Regions from separate parts of the Streptococcus sp. D7B5 genome, predicted to be linked through region 1. Evidence: riboswitches for the same ligand, from Rfam matches in the RefSeq annotation. Region 1 holds a riboswitch; the other holds the start of a gene.

What was found. A riboswitch is a leader RNA that binds a small molecule or an ion and turns the genes downstream of it on or off. The one in region 1 is predicted to bind thiamine pyrophosphate.
Region 2: another riboswitch for thiamine pyrophosphate. It lies ahead of P8P68_RS07350 (thiamine-binding protein); the one in region 1 lies ahead of thiD (bifunctional hydroxymethylpyrimidine kinase/phosphomethylpyrimidine kinase).

Annotation. Positions count from the first base shown of each region.
Region 1 covers NZ_CP121467.1:95,233-107,021, forward strand. The annotation lists gene P8P68_RS00445 (ECF transporter S component) at 1-354, shown strand, start outside; gene P8P68_RS00450 (ABC transporter ATP-binding protein) at 355-1,740, shown strand; gene P8P68_RS00455 (energy-coupling factor transporter transmembrane component T) at 1,742-2,392, shown strand; gene tenA (thiaminase II) at 2,403-3,095, shown strand; gene thiW (energy coupling factor transporter S component ThiW) at 3,099-3,623, shown strand; gene P8P68_RS00470 (hydroxyethylthiazole kinase) at 3,623-4,426, shown strand; gene thiE (thiamine phosphate synthase) at 4,419-5,051, shown strand; gene thiD (bifunctional hydroxymethylpyrimidine kinase/phosphomethylpyrimidine kinase) at 5,099-5,890, opposite strand; TPP riboswitch at 5,975-6,073, opposite strand; gene P8P68_RS00485 (CopY/TcrY family copper transport repressor) at 6,257-6,652, shown strand; gene P8P68_RS00490 (cupredoxin domain-containing protein) at 6,663-7,034, shown strand; gene P8P68_RS00495 (heavy metal translocating P-type ATPase) at 7,044-9,266, shown strand; gene spxB (pyruvate oxidase) at 9,479-11,254, shown strand; gene P8P68_RS00505 (VOC family protein) at 11,313-11,660, shown strand.
Region 2 covers NZ_CP121467.1:1,497,136-1,508,924, reverse strand. The annotation lists gene P8P68_RS07370 (FctA domain-containing protein) at 1-3,238, opposite strand, end outside; gene P8P68_RS07365 (ABC transporter ATP-binding protein) at 3,479-4,207, opposite strand; gene P8P68_RS07360 (ABC transporter substrate-binding protein) at 4,207-5,214, opposite strand; gene P8P68_RS07355 (ABC transporter permease) at 5,253-6,011, opposite strand; gene P8P68_RS07350 (thiamine-binding protein) at 5,974-6,264, opposite strand; TPP riboswitch at 6,335-6,437, opposite strand; gene polA (DNA polymerase I) at 6,541-9,174, opposite strand; gene P8P68_RS07340 (SIALI-17 repeat-containing surface protein) at 9,304-11,789, opposite strand, start outside.

The DNA.
Region 1 (11,789 bases):
GGAAGTGCAACGATTGGAGAAGTGCTCGCTGCGCTTGCTGAAGTCCTTTATGGTAGCCAATTCGGCCTAGGCGCTCTTTTGTCTGGCTTGGTTCAAGGCTTGGGAAGTGAATTTGGTTTTCTCGTAACCAAGAATCGCTATGAAAGTTGGCTCTCTCTAACTGCTAATAGTATTGGGATTACGCTTTTTAGCTTTGTCTATGAATACATTAAGTTAGGTTACTACGCCTTTTCCCTTCCTTTTGTCCTTTCCTTGCTTGTGGTGCGTTTTATTTCCGTCTTTTTCTTCTGTGCCATCTTGGTTCGTGCCATTGTCAAACTCTATCATCAGTTTGCGGCTGGAGGAAAGGCGTAGATGGGGCTGGAACTACGGGAGATTCAGTCCCCAATCTTTTCGGAGCCGATTGATTTTACTTTTCACGCGCAAGCTTTTACCTTGTTAGTTGGGAGCAGTGGTTCAGGAAAATCCAGTCTCTTTCAAATCATTGCCCAGGTCACTTCCTTGCCCTATAGTGGTCAAGTCCTGATAGATGGAAACCAGGTCAGTCAGCTTTCTATCGTCGAACGTGTCCAGACGGTTGGCATTCTCTTTCAAAATCCCAATCATCAATTTACCATGGAGAACTTGTTTGAGGAGCTGATTTTTACCTTGGAAAATATCGGCCATCCCGTTCAGGAGATTGATTCTAAAATAGCCGAGGTGGTCCAGCAATGTCGCTGCGAGGCAATCTTGCACCGTCCCATCCATCACTTATCAGGTGGGGAAAAGCAAAAGGCTGCGCTGGCTGTTCTATTTGCCATGAATCCTAGGGTCTATCTCTTGGATGAGCCCTTTGCTTCTATTGACCGCAAAAGTAGGATAGAGATCCTAGAGATTCTAAAGGAATTGGCCTCTAATGGGAAGACAGTCATCCTGTGTGACCATGATTTATCAGACTATGGAGCCTACATTGACCATATGGTGGAGCTAAGAGACGGGCAACTGAGGGAAGTGTTTCAAATCCCTACCTCTGAGATGACACAGGTTGCTTCAAAGGAAGTTGCCTCTAGCCTAGAACTATTCCATATGGATCGTGTGACTTGTGAGCTGGGTAATCGTCCCCTCTTTTCGATTGCTGATTTCACGTTTTACCAAGGAATTTCCTGTATCCTAGGTGATAATGGTGTTGGGAAATCAACCCTCTTTCGTTCCATTCTTCAATTTCAAAAGTATAGAGGGCGCATTACTTGGAAGGGTTCGGTCCTAAAAAAGAAAAAGAGTCTGTATCGTGACCTGACGGGTGTCGTTCAGGAAGCTGAGAAGCAATTTATCCGAGTCAGTCTGAGAGAGGAACTTCAATTAGATAGCTCAGACTCGGAAAGAAATCAGCGGATTCTACAAGCTTTACGATATTTTGATCTGGAGCAGGCGCTTGATAAGAGTCCCTATCAATTAAGTGGTGGCCAACAAAAGATTCTTCAGCTCTTGACCATCTTGACCAGCAAGGCTTCTGTGATTTTACTAGATGAACCTTTTGCTGGTTTAGATAATAGAGCCTGCGCCTATTTTTGTCAGTGGATTCTGGAGGACAGAAATCAAGGGAGAAGTTTTTTGATCATTAGCCATCGTTTAGATCCCTTGATTTCTGTGGTCGATTATTGGATTGAGATGACTAGTGAGGGTCTCCGTCATATTAAAGACGTGACCATCAGCAAACCTCTCACATCTCGGAGTATCAATACTCAAGGGGAGGTGAAGTAGTATGGTCAAAGTAGCAACCCAGACACCGATAATCGGTCTCTTCTTTCTAATTTTATCCTTGGAAACATCTTTCATTCCTTCGATTGCTCTTAATCTTTCAGTAGTCGCATTTTGCATTCTCTTCATGCTCTACTACCGTCGATTTAAATTGTTGGCTTGGATGCTTGTGCTCGCCATCTTACCATCCTTTGCCAACTACTGGGCAGTACAGTTACATGGGGATGCTTCGCAGGCAGTGATACTTGGAACGAGGGCCTTTGTGACGGTTTGTATCGGTCTTGTCTTTGTTTCCAGTATTTCCTTAAAAGAGCTTCTCTTGTACTTGGCTCAAAAGGGGTTATCACGGTCTTGGGCCTATGCCTTAATTGTGGTATTCAATGCCTTTCCCCTCATTCAACAAGAAATCAAGTCCCTCAAGGAAGCTTGCTTATTGCGTGGTCAAAAATTGCATGTTTGGTCTCCCCTGATTTACAGTAAGGTTCTGATGACAGTCTTTAGGTGGCGCCATCTTTACCTGAGAGCTCTATCTGCGCATGGATATGACGAGCATGCACAGTTGGAGAATAGTTATCGGACTTTTTATATTTCTCAGAGGACAAAATTGATCTACCTACTTTTCTTTTTATTGCTTCAAACCAGCCTATTTCTATAAAGGAGTTATTATGGAATTTACAGATATTGCGATGGAATTATCCAAGGAAGCTTGGCAGGCTTCCTTTCATCACCCCTTTGTTTTACAGTTACAAGAGGGGAATTTAGAACCTTCTATTTTCCGCTATTACCTGATTCAGGATGCCTACTACCTGAAGTCTTTTTCAGAAGCCTATCACCTCTTGGCTGATAAGACTTCAAACCAAGAGATGAAAAGACTCTTGAAACAAAATGCCCAGAGTCTAGTGGAGGGTGAGTTGTTTATCCGCCAACAATTTTTCATGGAATTAGGAATCAGCGACCAGGAAATGGAGCAACATCCAATCGCTCCAACCTGTTATCATTACATTTCTCATATTTATCGCCAGTTTGCAGAGCCAAACTTGGGCATTGCTTTTGCTAGTTTGCTTCCATGTCCTTGGTTATACCATGATTTGGGCAAGGCACTTAATCGCAAACCATCCCCGAATCCTCTTTATCAACAGTGGATTGAGACCTATATCACCGATGAGTTAGAACAGCAGATTAAAGAGGAAGAAGCCCTGGTCAATCAGCTCTATCGCGAAAGCAACGAGACAGACAAACAAAAAATGCTAGAGGCCTTCCACCGAAGTGTCCACATGGAAGCTAAGTTTTGGGAGATGGCTTACCAACATCAAACCTGGACGAGTGATTTGCAATCCTTAGAAAAAGAGAAGAAATAGAAAATGAGAAACCACCAACTACAAGTTCACAAATTAACTATTTTATCCATGATGATTGCCCTTGACGTAGTTCTTACACCCATCTTTCGAATTGAAGGAATGGCACCGATGTCTAGTGTAGTCAATATTCTGGCAGGAATCATGATGGGACCTGTTTATGCCTTGGTCATGGCTACAGTCACAGCCTTTATCCGTATGTCTACTCAAGGCATTCCGCCCTTGGCCCTCACAGGAGCTACTTTTGGAGCTCTCCTAGCAGGTCTCTTTTATAAGTACGGTCGAAAATTTCACTATTCTGCCCTAGGAGAAATCTTGGGAACAGGGATTATCGGTTCTATTGTTTCCTATCCTGTCATGGTTCTCTTTACCGGATCTGCGGCCAAGCTCAGCTGGTTTATCTATACTCCGAGATTTTTCGGAGCGACCTTGATCGGTACAGCCATAGCTTTCCTCGCCTTTCGATTTTTAATCAAGCAGGAATTCTTTAAAAAAGTGCAGGGATATTTCTTTGGAGAAAGGATAGACTGATGCAGGCATTTACAAATCCTTTCCCTCTGGCAACCAGTTCCTTGATTCACTGCATCACCAATGAGATTTCCTGTGAGATGCTGGCTAATGGCATTTTGGCTCTAGGATGCAAACCTGTCATGGCAGATGACCCTCGTGAAGTTCTTGATTTTACTAAGCAAAGTCAAGCCCTCTTTATCAATTTGGGGCATTTGTCAGCCGAGAAGGAAAAAGCAATCCGTAGGGCAGCTTCTTATGCAGACCAAGCTTGTCTCCCAATGGTAGTAGATGCGGTTGGCCTAGCAGCATCTCCCATTCGAAAGACCTTAGTCAGAGATCTTTTAGAATACAAGCCCACAGTCCTTAAAGGGAATATGTCGGAAATCCGAAGTCTTGTTGGTTTAAAGCACCACGGAGTTGGAGTTGATGCTAGCCATAAAGATCAAGAAACTGAGGATTTACTTCAAGTCTTGAAAGACTGGTGTCAGCTTTATCCTGGTATGTCATTCTTAGTAACTGGACCTAAGGACCTCATAGTTTCAGAGAATCAAGTTGCTGTATTGGGAAATGGCTGTGACGAATTAGACTGGATAACGGGGACAGGAGACCTGGTTGGAGCCTTGACTGCCGTTTTTCTCAGCCAAGGAAAGACTGCCTTTGAAGCTTCGTGCTTAGCGGTTTCTTATCTCAATATTTCTGCTGAGAGAATTCTTGTTCAAGGAATGGGATTGGAAGATTTCCGCTTTCAAACTCTCAATCAGCTCTCTCTTCTAAAAAGAGATAAAAATTGGCTAGATGCTATCAAAGGAGACTTTTATGAATAGAGAAGCACTCAGACTATATCTGGTAACCAATCGCTACCAAGATTCCTTGGAAAACTTTCTTGAAAAAGTCGAGACGGCCTGCCGTTCAGGTGTTACCATCATCCAACTACGAGAAAAAAATCTCACCACCAATCAATACTATCAACTGGCAAAACAAGTCAAGGAAATAACCGATGCCTATCAGGTCCCCTTGATTATCGATGATCGTTTGGATGTTTGTCTCGCGGTTGATGCTGCTGGGTTGCATATAGGCGACGATGAACTACCAGTTTCGGTTGCCCGCAAAGTCTTGGGTCCTGAAAAAATCCTCGGTGTCACTGCTAAAACAGTAAAAAGGGCTCTTGAGGCGGAAACATCGGGTGCGGATTACTTGGGAACAGGAGCCATTTTCCCAACTACGACCAAAGAAAATGCACCCATCACCCTGATTTCAACCTTGAAAACAATTTGCCAAACGGTCGCCATTCCAGTAGTTGCTATCGGAGGCCTGACGTCAGAGAATATTGACCAACTTGCTGAAACTGGTATAGCAGGGGTAGCCGTTGTCCGTGATTTGATGCAGGCAGAAGATATAGAAGCAAAAACGCAAGCTTTTTTAACAAAGCTAGATGACATTATTTCCTAATCAAAAACTCTCTAATTCCCTTATAGTGGGAACTAGAGAGTTTTTTCTTAATCTTTAAAGCTTGTATGGTTGACTGGGCCAGAACCATGACCGAGTTGAGGGGCGTCTTGGATGGCTTTTGTGATAAAGGCCTTGGCCTTATCGACTGCCTGATAAAGGGTCTTCCCCTTGGCTAGTTCAGCCGTAATCACTGCAGCAAAAGTACATCCAGTACCATGGGTGTGACAGGTTTGAATTCGTGGACTTTCCCAGACAAATTGTTCCTCCTTGGTAAAGAGGAAATCCTTGGCACCACCTTCAAGATGACCACCTTTGATAACTACAGACTGAGGACCAAATTCTTTTAAAATCAGGCGACCAGCACGCTGCATGTCTTCTGGATCATGGATTGAAAAACCAACAATCTCTTCTGCTTCAGGAAGATTGGGAGTGATAATGGTTGCAAGGGGAAGTAGGTTTGTTTTTAGGAAGCTTCTCGCACTGGTATCAATCAGGGTGTCCCCACTCGTAGCGACCATAACAGGGTCCAGCACATAGGGACAGTCCAGCTTTTTAAGGTAGGGTTGGATGATCTCCATGATCTCAGTAGTTGCCAACATACCAGTTTTCACAGCCTGAGGTTTGATATCCGAAAAGACACTCTCCAATTGAGCTTCCAGCATTTGGTTGGAGACGTGCTCGATTAATTGAACACCTCTGGTATTTTGAGCGACAAGGCTGGTGACAACGGCCATTCCATAGACATCTCTCGCTTGGAATGACTTCAAATCAGCCATAATGCCAGCACCGCCACTAGGGTCAGTTCCTGCAATGGATAGAGCAACGGGTAAATAAGTCATCTAAAACCTCCCAACCAACTGAAGTTTGTATTCTCAAGAACAAGCTAGTCTGTTTGAGGAAAGCAATAGAAGACTAGCTAGTCCTCATTATCATTTCCACTTCCATCAGCTAGCATTACCTAGATTGAGTCAAAGGGATATAACAGTCGTTAATCTCAGCTTTACGCACCCCTAGTGGTTGTTTTCTTTTTTCTACAGTATAGCATATTTTTATAGTTTATATAGTGAAATTTGACTGCAAATCTCTCGTTACAGGATTAGAATTCTATTTTTCGAAAAAATAATAAAAATTATAGTTGACAAATGTAGATTTTGAGAGTATACTAATAACTGTAATCGACAAATGTAGATTTAGGAGGTGTGATGATGCAGATTTCAGATGCAGAATGGCAGGTCATGAAGATTATTTGGATGCAAGGAGAGCAGACCAGTACGGATTTGATCAGGGTTCTGGCGGAGCGGTTCGACTGGTCCAAGTCGACCATTCAAACTCTTTTGGCTCGTTTAGTTGAGAAAGAGTGTCTGACAAGGAAAAAAGAAGGCAAGTTCTTTGTCTATTCAGCCCTTTTAACTCTGGACCAGAGTCGAGACTTGCTTGTCCAAGATATCAAAGACAAGGTTTGTTCTCGTAGGATTAAGAACTTGTTGGCTGATTTGATTGTGGAATGTGATTTCACTTTGGCTGACTTGGAAGACTTAGAAGCTGTGATTTCTAAGAAGAAATCAAGCGCTGTAACAGAAGTAAGATGTAATTGTATGTAAAGGAGACGTCATGTTAAATAGTATTGTAACCATTATTTGTATTGCCCTTATCGCGTTTATCTTGTTTTGGTTTTTCAAAAAGCCTGAAAAATCTGGACAAAAGGCCCAGCAAAAAAAGGGTTACCAAGAGATCCGAGTGGAAGTCATGGGGGGCTATACGCCTGAGTTGATTATTCTTAAAAAATCAGTGCCAGCCCGCATTGTCTTTGACCGCAAGGACCCTTCACCCTGTCTAGATCAGATCGTCTTTCCAGATTTTGGTGTGCATGCGGATCTTCCTATGGGTGAAGAGTATGTAGTGGAAATCACACCTGAGCAGACTGGAGAGTTTGGCTTTGCATGTGGTATGAACATGATGCACGGCAAGATGATTGTAGAGTAGGAGGAGACTATGACAGAAATTGTGAAAGCAAGCCTAGAAAATGGCATTCAAAAAATCCGTATCCGAGCTGAAAAAGGCTATCATCCAGCTCATATTCAGCTTCAAAAAGGGATTCCGGCTGAGATAACTTTTCATCGTGTGACGCCATCAAACTGTTACAAAGAAATCCTTTTTGAAGAAGAAGGTATCTTGGAACCAATCGGCGTGGACGAGGAGAAGACAATTCGTTTTACGCCTCAAGAGTTGGGGCAACATGAATTTTCATGTGGCATGAAGATGCAAAAGGGAAGTTATACCGTAGTTGAGAAGACTCGAAAATCTTTGTCACTTTTGCAACGTTTTTGGATTACTAGTATTTTTACTCTTCCTCTTGTGTTTCTCATGGTTGGGATGTTGACAGGCAGCATTAGTCACCAAGTCATGCATTGGGGAACCTTTCTAGCCACAACACCCATTATGCTAGTAGCAGGTGGTCCCTATATCCAAAGCGCTTGGGCCAGCTTTAAAAAGCACAATGCCAATATGGATACCTTGGTGGCTCTGGGAACTCTAGTGGCCTATTTCTATAGCTTAGTTGCCCTCTTCGCTGGTCTCCCCGTTTACTTTGAAAGTGCTGGATTTATCCTCTTCTTTGTTCTTTTGGGAGCCGTTTTTGAGGAAAAAATGCGAAAAAATACTTCCCAAGCTGTGGAGAAATTACTGGACTTGCAGGCTAAAACTGCAGAAGTCTTGCGTGAGGATAACTATGTTCAAGTCCCCTTAGAGCAAGTCAAGGTAGGTGACCTGATTCGAGTACGACCAGGTGAAAAGATTGCGGTTGATGGGGTCGTAGTAGAAGGTGTGTCCAGTATTGATGAATCCATGGTGACAGGTGAGAGCCTGCCGGTAGACAAGACAGTTGGAGATACCGTCATTGGCTCCACTATCAATAATAGCGGAACACTGGTTTTTAAAGCAGAAAAAGTTGGTTCAGAGACAGTTTTGGCTCAGATTGTGGACTTTGTGAAGAAAGCCCAGACTAGCCGAGCACCAATTCAGGATTTGACGGATAAGATTTCAGGGATTTTTGTCCCAGCAGTCGTCATTTTAGCGATTCTGACTTTTTGGGTTTGGTTTGTCTTACTTGGGGCTAGCTTTGTGACTTCTCTGCTTTATGGGGTGGCAGTTTTGATTATCGCTTGTCCTTGTGCCTTGGGACTCGCAACACCAACGGCTCTCATGGTGGGAACTGGGCGTAGTGCCAAAATGGGCGTTCTCCTCAAGAATGGAACCGTCTTACAGGAAATCCAGAAAGTCAAAACTCTCGTCTTTGATAAGACAGGAACTTTGACAGAAGGAAAACCAGTGGTAACAGATATCATTGGCGATGAGACAGAAGTACTTGGCTTAGCAGCTTCTTTAGAAGAAGCCTCTCAGCACCCACTGGCTGAGGCCATTGTCAAGCGAGCGACTGAAACTGGACTTGAGATTCAAACTGTTGAAAATTTCCAAGCCCTTCATGGAAAAGGTGTTTCAGGGCAAATAGCTGGGAAACAAGTCTTGCTTGGAAATGCTAAAATGCTGGATGGGATGATCATTTCAAGCACTTATCAAGAAAAACTAGAAGAACTAGAAAAAGAAGCTAAGACAGTTGTCTACTTGGCTGTTGACAATGAAATCAAAGGCTTGCTTGCCCTGCAAGATATCCCCAAGGAAAATGCCAAGCTAGCCATCAGTCAGCTGAAAAAACGTGGACTTAAAACAGTCATGCTGACAGGGGATAATGCTGGCGTGGCGCGTGCTATTGCCGATCAGATTGGAATCGAAGAGGTCATTGCAGGTGTCTTGCCAGAAGAAAAAGCCCATGAAATCCATAAACTACAATCAGCTGGGAAAGTGGCCTTTGTTGGTGATGGTATCAATGACGCTCCTGCCCTCAGTGTAGCAGATGTGGGGATTGCTATGGGAGCTGGAACAGATATTGCCATCGAGTCAGCAGATTTGGTGTTGACAACTAATAACCTCCTAGGAGTGGTTCGTGCCTTTGACATGAGCAAGAAAACCTTCAATCGAATTCTGCTCAATCTTTTCTGGGCCTTTATCTACAATGTCGCCGGAATTCCGATTGCAGCAGGAGTCTTTTCAGGAATTGGTCTCGTTCTCAATCCAGAACTGGCTGGTCTAGCCATGGCCTTTAGTTCTGTATCTGTTTTAACCAGTTCACTCATGCTAAACTTTAGTAAAATAGACTAAAAGCGAGCTTGCTCGCTTTTTATTATAAAACAGTTATATAAAACGTTTTCAAACTGTACTGTAATAGAGAATAAGAACTTCTGAGCACATTCTTAGGAGACCCAAAACAAATGTGGTAAAGTAGTAGAGTAAAAATTTGCTGAAACGTTTCCAATTAGTATATGAAAACGGGTTTATCAAGTTTTAAAAATATTTGAAGGAGAGTTATCATTATGACTCAAGGGAAAATTACTGCATCTGCAGCAATGCTCAACGTATTGAAAACATGGGGCGTAGACACCATCTACGGTATCCCATCAGGAACACTCAGCTCATTGATGGACGCTTTGGCTGAAGACAAAGATATCCGCTTCTTGCAAGTTCGCCACGAAGAAACAGGTGCTCTTGCAGCGGTCATGCAAGCTAAATTCGGTGGCTCAATCGGGGTTGCAGTTGGTTCAGGTGGTCCAGGTGCGACTCACTTGATTAACGGTGTTTACGATGCAGCTATGGATAACACTCCATTCCTTGCTATCCTTGGATCACGTCCTGTTAACGAACTCAACATGGATGCCTTCCAAGAATTGAACCAAAACCCAATGTACAACGGTATCGCTGTCTACAACAAACGTGTCGCTTACGCTGAGCAATTGCCAAAAGTAATTGACGAAGCTTGCCGTGCTGCAGTTTCTAAAAAAGGTCCAGCTGTTGTTGAAATCCCAGTAAACTTCGGTTTCCAAGAAATCGATGAAAACTCATACTATGGTTCAGGTTCATACGAACGTTCATTCATCGCTCCTGCTTTGAACGAAGTTGAAATTGACAAAGCTGTTGAAATCTTAAACAATGCTGAACGCCCAGTTATCTATGCTGGTTACGGTGGTGTTAAAGCTGGTGAAGTCATTACTGAATTGTCACGTAAAATCAAAGCACCAATCATCACAACTGGTAAAAACTTTGAAGCCTTTGAATGGAACTACGAAGGTTTGACAGGTTCTGCTTACCGTGTTGGTTGGAAACCAGCTAACGAAGTGGTCTTCGAAGCAGACACAGTTCTTTTCCTTGGTTCAAACTTCCCATTTGCTGAAGTTTACGAAGCATTCAAGAACACTGAAAAATTCATCCAAGTTGATATCGACCCTTACAAACTTGGCAAACGTCACGCCCTTGACGCTTCAATCCTTGGTGACGCAGGTCAAGCAGCGAAAGCTATCCTTGACAAAGTGAACCCAGTAGAATCTACTCCATGGTGGCGTGCAAACGTGAAGAACAACCAAAACTGGCGTGATTACATGAACAAACTCGAAGGTAAAACTGAGGGTGAATTGCAATTGTACCAAGTTTACAATGCAATCAACAAACATGCTGATCAAGACGCTATCTACTCAATCGACGTAGGTGACACTACTCAAACATCTACTCGTCACCTTCACATGACACCTAAGAACATGTGGCGTACATCTCCACTCTTTGCGACAATGGGTATTGCCCTTCCTGGTGGTATCGCTGCTAAGAAAGACAATCCAGATCGCCAAGTATGGAACATCATGGGTGACGGTGCATTCAACATGTGCTACCCAGACGTTATCACAAACGTTCAATACGACCTTCCAGTTATCAACGTTGTCTTCTCAAATGGTAAATATGCCTTCATCAAGGACAAATACGAAGACACAAACAAACACTTGTTTGGTTGTGACTTCCCTAATGCTGACTATGCGAAAATCGCTGAAGCTCAAGGAGCTGTTGGATTTACAGTTGATCGTATCGAAGACATCGACGCAGTTGTTGCAGAAGCTGTTAAATTGAACAAAGAAGGTAAAACTGTTGTGATCGATGCTCGCATCTCTCAACACCGTCCGCTTCCAGTAGAAGTACTTGAATTGGATCCAAAACAACACTCAGAAGAAGCAATCAAAGCCTTCAAGGAAAAATACGAAGCAGAAGAACTCGTACCATTCCGTCTCTTCTTGGAAGAAGAAGGTTTGCAATCACGCGCAATTAAATAATTCCTTCGTGGAACTTAAAAAGATCGGAGCAATCCGGTCTTTTTATGGAGTATAGTAAATGAATTTAAATCAATTAGATATTATCGTTTCAGATGTTCCACAAGTCTGTGCTGACTTGGAGCGTATTTTGGATAAAAAGTCCGATTATGTTGATGACAGTTTTGCTCAGTTTACGATTGGCAGTCACTGTCTGATGTTGTCCCAAAATCATTTGATTCCTTTGGAAGATTTTCAGTCAGGAATCATTCTTCATATTGAGATTGAGGATCTAAATCAGAATTACCAACGGTTAAAAGAGATCGGTGTCGAGATTTTACACGGTCTTTGTGAAACGGATTGGGGAACAGAGTCCTTATTAGTTAAAGGGCCTGCTGGTCTAGTGATTGATTTTTATCGTATGAAGTAGGTAATTCTATTATCAAATTTTTTATCTAAACATTCTTGGAGTGAAACTTAAAAAGATCGGAGCAATTCGATCTTTTTTGTATTTATGCGACTTTCAGTCCGTCTCGCTCCGTTAGGTGCGAGACAAAAA
Region 2 (11,789 bases), 570 kb from region 1:
TGTTGTCAGTTACAGTCGCAACAAGTTTGCCTGCACCGTTATCAACAACTTTAACTGTTACATTGTGAGTAGATTTATCGTATGTCACACCTGCTTCGTTACCTGCTTTTTCAGAGATAGTGTAAGTGTGCTCACCAGCTTCTTTGTACTCGATACCTGCGAAAGCAACTGTACCGTCTACAGCGTTTGTCGCTGTTCCGATTACTTTGTCACCTTCTTTAAGTTCAAACTCATATTTACCTGCTTCAAGAGTTTTACCATTCAAGACTTTCTTAGCCGTGATGTTTACAGTTGTTGAAGCTGCTTTATATGTGTTGGTGAAGGTTGGGTTGTTACCTGTAACAGCTGCCTCAAGTTGTCCTTGACCGTTATCTGTAACTGCTACCTTAACTTCGTGTTTAGCAGTGTCGTATGTCACACCTTTTTCACTACCTGCTTTTTCAGAGATAGTGTAAGTGTGGTTGCCTGCTGCTGCGTACTTGATATCTTCGAAAGTAACAGTACCGTCTGCAGCATTCTTAGCTGTCGCAACGACTTTGTCACCTTCTTTAAGTTCAAACTCATATTTACCAGCTTCTAGAGCTTTACCATTCAAGACTTTAGTAGCCGTGATAGTAGCTGTTGTTGTAGCTGCTTTATATGTGTTGGTGAAGGTTGGGTTGTTGTTAGTTGCAGTTGCAACAAGTTGGCCTTGACCATTATCTGTAACGTTTACTGTCACTTCATGTGTAGCAGTGTCGTATGTCACACCTGCTTCGCTACCTGCTTTTTCAGTGATAGTGTATGTGTGGTCGCCTGCTTCTTTGTACTCAATATCTTTGAAAGTAACCGTACCGTCTGCAGCATTTTTAGCTGTTCCGATTACTTCGTCACCTTCTTTAAGTTCAAACTCATATTTGTCAGCTTCTAGAGCTTTACCATCCAAGACTTTCTTAGCTGTGATAGTCGCTGTTGTTTTAGCTGCTTTATAAGTGTTGGTGAAAGTTGGGTTGTTATCAGTTACAGTCGCAACAAGTTGGCCTGCACCGTTATCTGTAACTGCTACCTTAACTTCGTGTTTAGCAGTGTCATATGTCACACCTGCTTCACTACCTGCTTTTTCAGTGATAGTGTATGTGTGGTTGCCTGCTGCTGCGTACTTGATATCTTCGAAAGTAACAGTACCGTCTGCTGCGTTTGTCGCTGTTCCGATTACTTTGTCACCTTCTTTAAGTTCAAACTCATATTTACCTGCTTCAAGAGCTTTACCATTCAAGACTTTAGTAGCCGTGATAGTAGCACTTGTTGTAGCTGCTTTATAAGTGTTGGTGAAGGTTGGGTTGTTACCTGTAACAGCTGCAACAAGTTGACCTTGGCCGTTATCTGTAACTTTTACCTTAACTTCGTGTTTAGCAGTATCGTATGTCACACCTTTTTCGCTACCTGCTTTTTCAGTGATAGTGTAAGTGTAGTCACCTGCTGTTGCGAACTCAATTTCTTTGAAAGTAACAGTTCCGTCTGCAGCGTTTTTAGCTGTCGCAACGACTTCTTCATCTTTTTTAAGTTCGAATTCGTATTTATCAGCTTCAAGCTCTTTACCGTTCAAGACTTTAGTAGCTGTGATGATAATAGGTTTTGCTGGTTTAGCTTTATAAACGTTCGTGAAAGTAATGTTCTTTGTATCTGGTGTTGCAACAAGTTGACCTTGACCGTTATCTTTAACGACTACTTTTACTTCATAAGCATTTGGATCGTATTCAACTCCGGCTACATCACCTGCTTTTTCAGCGATAGTAAATGTACGGGTTTCTTCTTGTGTGAACTTAAGTTCTGGGAATTGAATCTTACCGTTTGCATCGTTTGAAACAGTGTGGAGAACTGCTCCGTTTTCTTTCAACTCAAATTCAAATTGGCCAGCCTCGATAGCTTTACCGTTCAAGACTTTCTTAGCTTCAAGTTGAAGTTTTGCTTCTTTAGCAGCGTATGTGTTTGTAAATTCTTTCTTAGAATCTTCAAATTTGACGCTCGCTAATTTTTCACCCAAAACATCTTCTACTGTTACAGTCGCTTTAAGGACGTTCGCATCATAAGTGTATCCAGGTTTGTTATCATTAACTTCTTTAATGGTATATTTAAAAGTTCCTGCTTCTTTGTATTTGATTGCCTCGAACTTCACTTTACCATTCTCATCATTTTTGACAGTTTGTAAAAGATTACCTTTGTCATCTAGAAGTTGGAAACTAAATGCATCTTTTTCAAGAGCTTTACCTTCAAGTTTCTTAGTTACTTCTAGAGCAACCTCATCCGATTTGGCACCTCCACCAATACCGTCTGTTGTGGTAATTGGTGCAAAACCTTCAAAATCAATTGGTTGAGCTTCCTCGTTTGTAGTTACCGACACGTTATTTAGTACACGTTTAGTAACTTGGTCAACTGGTTTAGTCAAACGAGTACGGTATAGGATGAACAAACCTTTATGATCAAGAGTTCCATCACCATTAGGTGTAATTGAGAAATGGTTCTTATCTGTTACTTGGACATGAGCACTATCCAATTTTGTTCTTCCGTAACCATTTTCCCAGTCTGGGAAGTAGTAACCAGTGATTTCACTTGCAAGAACTTGTCCATCAGGAATAGTATCTTGGATATTTACACCAGTGTAAGATTTTGCATAGCGGTTAACACGGATACGCCAGTTTACATAGTTAGGATCGTCTGAGTCTTGAACTCCCCATTTAGTAAATCCAGTTGGGTCAACGTCTGGAACGATACGAGTCAAATGGTAAACTCCTGCACCAGGAATGTTGATTTCATATTCCTTATTCTTTTCAACATGGTCTGCCCATACTACAGTAAATGATGCAACAATTTGTTTGTTCTCATTAAACTTCTTAAAGTACTCTTCGTTTGTTACTGTAATCTTAGCAGTATTCGTTGCCTTCTCTGTTGTCAGTTTTGCAATCGTTTCACCGTTCGGAGCTTTCAAATCTGTACTAGAATCTACTTCGATTTTGAACTCATTTGGAACGTGATAAACCATGAAATCACCGTTATTCAGAGTTACATTGTCTGGGAATGCGTAAGTTGTTTTAAGATAGAACTTACCTTCTCCATATTTGGCATGATCGACTAATCGGTTCGTATTAATCGTCGGCTCTGTAGTCAAAGTGTACTCTGATTCAGTTTTTTCGGCAGCACTAACTACTCCATTAAGTCTTAGTGCAGGCAAAAAGACCGACACAACCAGTAGCAAGGCCATCAAGCCACGAAAGAGTTTACTAGTTCTCTTTTTCACCACATTATCCTCCTTATTGTCTATAATGGTTCAATTATATTATACAGGTCTATAACAGTATGTCAACTATAATGTGCTAATTTTTATATTAACTTATCAGATAGATGGATAAGTCAGCCAATCCCGCGTCCGCATAAGCTTTGAAACAATTAAATCCAAGCAGGGTTCTTGCTTGGACTTAATATATAATATTGTTCTAAGGATCTAAGTATTTAATCCCAATTCTGCTAATATTTGCCGTTTGTAGGCAATTTTTTGGACTTCCTTGTCTTCGTTCTGGGACCAATCTAGTTTAATTTCTGAAACAATTTGCCCAGGACGATTTTTCAAGATGTAGATGCGGTCACTAAGATTAAGGGCCTCTTCGATGCTATGCGTGATGATCAAGGTCGTCAGCTGTAGCTGTTTGTGAATCTCCAGATACCAAGCGTGGAGTTCCATCTTGGTCATCTCATCCAAGGCACTAAAGGCCTCGTCTAGAAGAAAGAGTTTGTGCCCGAAAAGGTAGGTCCGGAGCAAGGCTACACGCTGGCGCATCCCTCCACTGAGTTCGTGAGGATACTTGTCCCGTACAGCTGTCAACTGGAAGGTCGCAAGGATGTCATCCGCTCGAGCAATAGCCTCTGCCTTATCCACCTTTTGAATCAAGAGGGGCAGGATGATATTGCCAAGCACCGTCTTGTGCTCCAAAAGCAAATCCTTTTGCAACATATAACTCACGCGCCCCTTGGGATTTTCTTCACCGTCCAAGACAATTCGCCCAGACTGGACTTCTAAAATCCCAGCGATTAGGTTAAAGAGAGTGGTCTTTCCAACACCACTTGGACCTAGGATAGAAACGACTTCACCTGAAGTCACCTGTAGGTTGATATCCTCTAAAATCTTTTCATCGCCATAGGCATAGCTGACGTGTTCTAGTCTAATTTCTGTCATTATTTTACAAATTCGTTAGTGAAGCCCTTGTCAGTCAAGTCTTCTTTAAGGATACCATTTTCTTTGTCCCATTTGTAGAAGGCATTCCAGCGGTCAGCGTCAAATTGTCCCCATTTTTCCTTGTCGCTTGCGTATTCTTTTGACAAGTATTTTTGAGATTCGATGACAAAGTCACGTTTTTCCTTGAGTTCAGGTGCATTCTTGATGAGGATATCTGCAGCTTCTTCTGGGTGTTCCATAGCATATTGGTAGCCTTTTTTGATGGCTTGGATGACTTTACGAGCTTCTTCCTTGTTGTCTTTTAGATAGTCGTTGTTTGCGATGATAACTGGTGAGTAGTAGTCAAACTCCTTGACATAGTCTTTTAAGTACATGAAGTTAGCATCTACGCCTTGAGATTTGGCAAGGATACCATCCCAACCGTAGTAGATCCAAGCGGTGTCAAAAACGCCATTGGCAATTGGTGTGATGGAGTTTGAGTCGTTGTTTGGTACTTTTTCGACCTTCTCAAAGTCTCCGCCTTGTGATTCTACCAAGGTTTTCAACATAGCAAGCTCCGTTGGGTCATTCCAGGTTCCGTATTTCTTGCCAACCAAGTCTTTGGGACTGCTTACATTGTCAGATTTACGAGAAATGATTCCTGATGTATTGTGCTCAACGATAGCGGCAACAGCAGTAATGCCTGCACCTTTTTCCAATTTCTTAGCCATGTAGTCCTGGAAATAGATAGCAAATGGCGCCTTGCCATTGATCACCAAGTCAGACGAGCTTTCTTCTGGTGGCAATTTCAAATCAACATCCACTCCAGCTTCTTTGAAATAACCTTTTTCCTTGGCAACGTATAGCCCTGTGTGGTTAGTATTTGGCGTCCAGTCTAGGATGAAGTCAATCTTCTTAACTTCTGCTTCTTTGTTGTCCTTAGAAGCAGTTCCTTGGCCACAAGCCACAAGCACGACAGCTACAAGAGCTGTTACAATCATTAAAAACACTTTCCATGTTTTCTTCATTTTCACTTCCTCTTTTCTTTTTCTAAAACATCCTTATCTTAGGGATGTTTCCATTTAATCACATATTTTTCACTGATATCGACCAGCTTCATACCCAAAAGACTGATAATCGACACCAGAATAATAATGGCAAACATGGTATCATACTGAAACAGTTTTTTAGACTGAATCATATAAACACCAAGACCTTCAAAACCTCCCAACCACTCAGATACCACTGTTGTGATAAAGGCGTAGGAGACACTGACCCTCAGACCTGCATAAAAGTAAGGCAGACTGACCGGGATTTTAAAATGCCACAGGATTTGCCAAGGGTTTGCCCGCATCAGACTAAACAAGGTCAGCATATCCTTGTCACAGTGCCTAAATCCATCTAAAATACTGACGATGATAGGGAAGGTTGTCGTCAAGATAATCAAGACAATCTTGGGCAAAATCCCATAACCTAGCCACAAGACCAGGATAGGAGCTATGGCAATGGTCGGAATGGTCTGTACAACCACCATCATAGGGTAAATCAGGTCATTGAGCCAAGTCAAACTATCCATAAGTACAGCCATGAGACAGGCAATCAAGACTCCCAAGACTAGACCTAGCAAAGCCACTCTCAAGGTCGCCCAGCTATGGTGCCAGAGAAATTCTCTGTCACGAACAAAGGCCTGGAGAATTTCAAAAGGGGTTGGCAGGATAAACTTGGGTAAAAGTTTGAATATTCCCGCTAACTGCCAGATTGACAAGACTCCTAGAAAACCCAATAGACTAATGTGTCGTCTCAGTATACTTTTCAAGTTTCTCATCAATACTTAAAATCTCTCCTACATTTATTTTGACATTGGCAAAGACATTATCTGCTTCCTGCCCTGCCACTTCAAGCGCTTCTTTGAGAATACGCATGAGCTCATCAAACTCCCCTTCCAAGACCGTTTCAAATGGTGTCACTACCATGGTCACGGACTGAGCTTGCAGATAGGTAATAACCTGATCGATAATAGCAATTCGGTCAACCCCCTGCGATAGGGGCAAGACTTGCAAGGCAATGCTTGCTTTCATAAAAACCTCCTTTTCTCAGGTTTCCTTTTGACAAAAAGAAAACCCCTTCCATATATGGAAAAGGTGCAGAATTCGGCTAAGTATCGTTCCCTACGCTGGCATTACCCAGATCAGGTGCGGTCGAAGTTTAACACTTCCTCTCAGACTGTACACAGACTCCCATATCTTATATGGAAATATAGTAACGCAAATACAAGGAAAAGTCAAGGAAACTGCTTACAGAAAATCATGAAAAAGAGCTTGAAGGCAAATGTTTCAAACTCTTTCATAACTTTCTTATTTAGCCTCGTACCATGTTGCCCCTTCATTTTCATCTGCGATAAGGGGAACACTGAGCTGGATGGCTTCTTCCATGGTTTGTTTCACTAGAGCTTTGACGGCTGCTAGTTCTGATTTCGGAACCTCGAGGACGATTTCATCATGCACTTGCAAGAGCATCTTGGTCTGATAGCCACCTTCCACTAGAGCTTTGTCTAGCTGGATCATTGCAATCTTGAGAATATCTGCTGCAGATCCCTGGATAGGAGAGTTGATAGCTGTCCGCTCTGCAAAACCACGAATGTTAAAGTTGCGCGAATTAATATCTGGTAACTCACGACGACGCTTGAAGAGAGTCTCTACATAACCCTTATCACGCGCCTCACGCACCACTTCATCCATGTAGTTTTTAATACCTGGGAAGCGTTCAAAGTAAGTGTCGATGTAGGCTTTAGCCTCTTTACGGCTGATGCCCAGATTATTAGACAAACCAAAGTCTGAAATTCCGTAAACCACTCCAAAGTTGACGGCCTTAGCATTGCGACGATCATTTGGAGTCACATCCTCAGGGCGTTCAATTCCAAAGACCCGCATGGCCGTCGAGGTATGGATATCTGCTCCCTCTTGGAAGGCTTTGATTAAGTGCTCATCCTTAGAGATATGCGCCAAAACGCGCAACTCAATCTGCGAATAATCCGAGCTAAGAAGAACGCTATCCTCCCACTCAGGCACAAAAGCCTTACGAATGAGACGGCCTTGCTCCAAACGCACAGGAATATTTTGCAAGTTTGGATCTACACTAGACAGACGCCCAGTCTGAGTCAAATCCTGCACATAGCGCGTGTGGATCTTGCCATCATCCAAAATCCAGTCTTGCAAACCAATCACATAGGTAGATTGAATCTTAGCAATCTGACGGTAGTCTAGGATTTTTTTAACAATCGGAGCAATGGGAGCTAGACGCTCTAGCACATCCACAGCTGTCGAGTAACCTGTCTTGGTTTTCTTGGTATATTCCAGAGGAAGACCGAGCTTTTCAAAGAGAAGCACGCCCAACTGCTTAGGGGAATTGATATTAAACTCCTCACCAGCCAGTTCATAAATCTCCTGAGTTAATTTTTCAATGACAAGTTCATTTTCAGCCTGCATCTCAAGCAAGGTCTCTTTCTTGACTGTAATTCCAGCGATTTCCATCTTGGCAAGGACAAAAGCCAGAGGTTGCTCCATGTCATAGAGAAGGTCTAACTGCCCATGTTCACTGAGTTTTTCAAGTAAAACCGGTTCCGTCTCAACCAATACAGCAACCTTGCGAGCCAAATGCTCCAAGAATTTCTCTCTCTCAGGGATGGCTTTCTTGACCCCCTTACCGTAGAAAGTCTCATCATCAGTCAGATAAGTCTGGCCATAGAGACTCGCAATAGTTGAGATTTCATTGTTCTCGACTGTTGAGAGTAAGTATTTTGCCAAACGACTGTCAAAAGCAGGTGCCTGGAGGTTCAAACCCAAGCGATTTAAAAGAACCTTCGCTTTCTTAAAGTCATACACTTTCAGAGGTGTTTTTTCTAAAAATTCCTTGAAAACCGGCTCCTGCAAGAGCTCAAGTTTGTCTGTAGCGTAAAGTTTATCTCCGCAGGACCAAGCAAAACCAACCAAGTCATCTGTATGGTAATTCTCCCCAAAGAGCTCAAAGTGGAAGATGGAGTCTGCGCTCAGCATGTCTTGACTGACGTGGTCAACGATAGTGAAATCCAAGCTCTCAGGCGCATCCTTTGACGAAACATTTAGAGCTTGTTTGAGCTGTTTGAAGTCCATCTCATCGTAGAATTTCCCGAGATTTTCCACATCTGGGCCATTATAGACCAAATCATCAAGACCAATCTCAATCGGTGCCTGAGTCTCAATGGTCGCCAAGGTTTTAGACAAAAAGGCCTGTTCCTTGTCATTGATGAGATTTTCCTTCATCTTAGAAGCCTTCATCCCATCGATATTTTCATAAATACCCTCAAGCGAACCATGTTCCAGCAAGAGCTTGATACCCGTCTTTTCACCGATTTTCGTGACGCCAGGGATATTATCAGACTTATCCCCCATAAGAGCCTTAAGATCAATAAACTGAGCTGGTGTGAGGCCCATTTTTTCCATGAGATAGTCTGGTGTAAAGGCCTCAAACTCAGCCACACCTTTCTTGGAAATCTCAACCACCGTATGCTCATCCGTCAACTGGATCAAATCCTTATCTCCGCTAACGATAGTCACATCAAAAGAATCCTTCTCAGCCAAACGACCTAGAGTCCCGATGATATCATCAGCTTCATACTGGGCCAACTCATAATGGCGAATCCCAAGATGATCTAACAACTCACGAATGAAGGGAAATTGCTCACGAAACTCATCTGGAGTTTTAGCACGGCCACCCTTGTAGTCTGCATACATCTCTGTTCGGAAAGTCGTCTTTCCTGCATCAAAGGCTACCAAAACATGACTGGGCTCAACCCGCTCTAAGACATGATTCAACATGAGTTGAAAGCCATAGATTGCATTGGTATGAAGGCCATTAGCATTTTTAAAACGATCCAACTGCTGATAGAGCGCAAAAAAAGCCCGAAAAGCAACAGAAGATCCATCAATTAATAATAATTTTTTCTTGTCCATACACCCATTATAAAGGAAAGCAAGGAAAAATACCATCGGAAAGAGCTGAAAAACGCGGACTTATCCCTATTTCACCATAAAAAAGAAAAGGACTATTCAAATCCTTTTCTTTTATTGATTTCATGCGATTTATTTGTTTAATTTTCTCTTTGCAAATGGTAGCAAACCAAGAAGGAGACCAACAAATCCTAACGATGCGACTGCTGAAGCATCTTTGCTTCCTGTATTTGGAAGGAGTTGCTCATCTGTTGCTGCAGGCGCTTTGTAGGTACGATCTTGTTCAGTTCCAAGAGTAGGGTTTGTAGCCAAAGGAGCTACACTGCCAGTGTATTCCGGAACTTCATTTACTGCAGGTTCAATCTTTTCAGCATAGGCTGGAATAGTAGTCACTGCCGGAGCACCACTTTCTGCATAAACTGGAACATTTGCTACGGTTGGGGCACCGCTTTCTGCATAAGGCAGAGTGTTGTTTACTACTGGTATACCACTTTCTCCGTAAGCTGGAACATTTGCTACGGCTGGGGCGCCACTTTCTGCATAAGGCAGAGTGTTGTTTACTATTGGTGTACCGCTTTCTCCGTAAGCTGGAACATTCGCTACGGCTGGAGCGCCACTTTCTGCATAAGGCAGAGCATTGTTTACTATTGGGGCACCGCTTTCTCCGTAAGCTGGAACGTTCGCTACGACTGGAGCGCCACTTTCTGCATAGGCTGGGAGTTCATTTACAGCAGCTTCTACCGCGTTTGCACCTTGCTTGTATTCTGGCAACTCTGCAGTTGCAGCTTCTACTGCGTTCACCCCACCTTTAAAGTCTTCAATTTCAAGAACAGCTGACATGACACTACTTAGAGTCTTAATAGCATCCTCATAGTCTGCTAAAGCTTGTTGCAAGTCTTTGACTTGACTATTCTTGTCACCAGAAACTTGTAAACTTGATAATTGCGCTTTAATCTTAGCAACTTGCTCTTCTAATTTACTCAGCTCAAGTTTTTTCGCATTACTATTTTCTTCTGCTGCTTCCTTGTCGGCTGCAGCGAGTTTAGCTTGGTCTTGACTTGAGAAATCTTCTTGGCTCTTCACTTCGGCCGGTGTCACCCGATCGCTGTCTTTTGCCAAGAAATCATCTAACAAATCTGACGCATCAATGTCACCTTCTTCGATAGCTTTCAAGATGCCGTCCTTGCCAATCACTTCTTTAGCTGCCTTAATCACCGCTTCCTTATCAGTGATAGTGACATCTTTGTTGATGTCGTCGATGGTCTCTTTTTCAATTTTTTCTAAGGTAGCGATTAAATCTGAGCGAACTTTTGCTGCCTCTTCTGCTGCTTCCTTGTCGGCTGCAGCCAGTTTAGCTTGGTCTTGGCTTGAGAAATCTTCTTGGCTCATCGCTTCGGCCGGTGTCACCTGATCGCTGTCTTCTGCCAAGAAATCATCTAACAAGTCAGATGCTTCAATATCTCCATCTTCGATAGCTTTCAAGATGCCGTCCTTGCCAATCACTTCTTTAGCCGCCTTAATCGCTGCTTCCTTATCAGTGATAGTGGCATCCTTGGTGATGTCGTCGATGGTCTCTTTTTCAATTTTTTCTAGGGTAGCGATTAAATCTGAGCGAACTTTTGCTGCTTCCTCCGCTGCTTCCTTGTCGGCTGTAGCGAGTTTAGCTTGGTCTTGGCTTGAAAGTTGAGATTGAGTTTTTGCTTCGGCTGGTGTTACCTGATCGCTGTCTTCTGCCAAGAAATCTGCCAGTAAGTCGGACGCTTCGATATCGCCTTCTTCGATAGCTTTCAAGATAGCATCCTTGCCAATCACTTCTTTAGCTGCTTTGATCGCCGCGTCCTTATCAGTGATAGTAGCATCTTTGTTGATGTCGTCGATGGTTGATTTTTCGATACCTTCAAGCGTTGAAAGCAATTCGCTGTGAGCTTTTTCTTCCGCTGCTTGCTTAGCTTCTTCCTCTTTCTTGGCTTCCTCAGCCGCTTCCTTGTCCGCTGCAGCGAGTTTTGCTTGGTCTTGACTTGAGAAATCTTCTTGGCTCATCGCTTCGGCTGGTGTTACCTGGTCACTGTCTTCTGCTAAGAAATCATCTAACAAGTCTGAGGCATCAATGTCGCCTTCTTCGATAGCTTTCAAGATGCCGTCCTTGCCAATCACTTCTTTAGCCGCCTTGATCGCTGCTTCCTTATCAGTGATAGTGGCATCCTTGTTGATGTCATCTATGGTTGATTTTTCAATTTTTTCTAAGGTAGCGATTAGATCTGAGCGAACTTTGGCTGCATCAACCTGAGCCTCTTTATCAGCTTCATCTAACTTAGCTTGGTCTTCATCTGTGAATTCTGATACAGGTTCAGCTACTGTTTTATGCTCGCTTGTATCTGCTGGCCAGTCTACAATAACATCACCAATCTCCAAATCCTCATCTGCGATAGCCTTCAAAAGATTTTCTTTACCAATCTCTTCTTTGGCTTCTTTGATGGCCGTTTCTTTATCGGTGATTGAAGCGTCTTTTTTAATATCTTCAATTACAGCATTTTCAAGAGATTCTAGGGCTTGAACCAGAGCATCCGTCGCTTGAGAAACTTGTTCTTTGGCATCTTTTTCAGCCTGGTCTAGTAGAG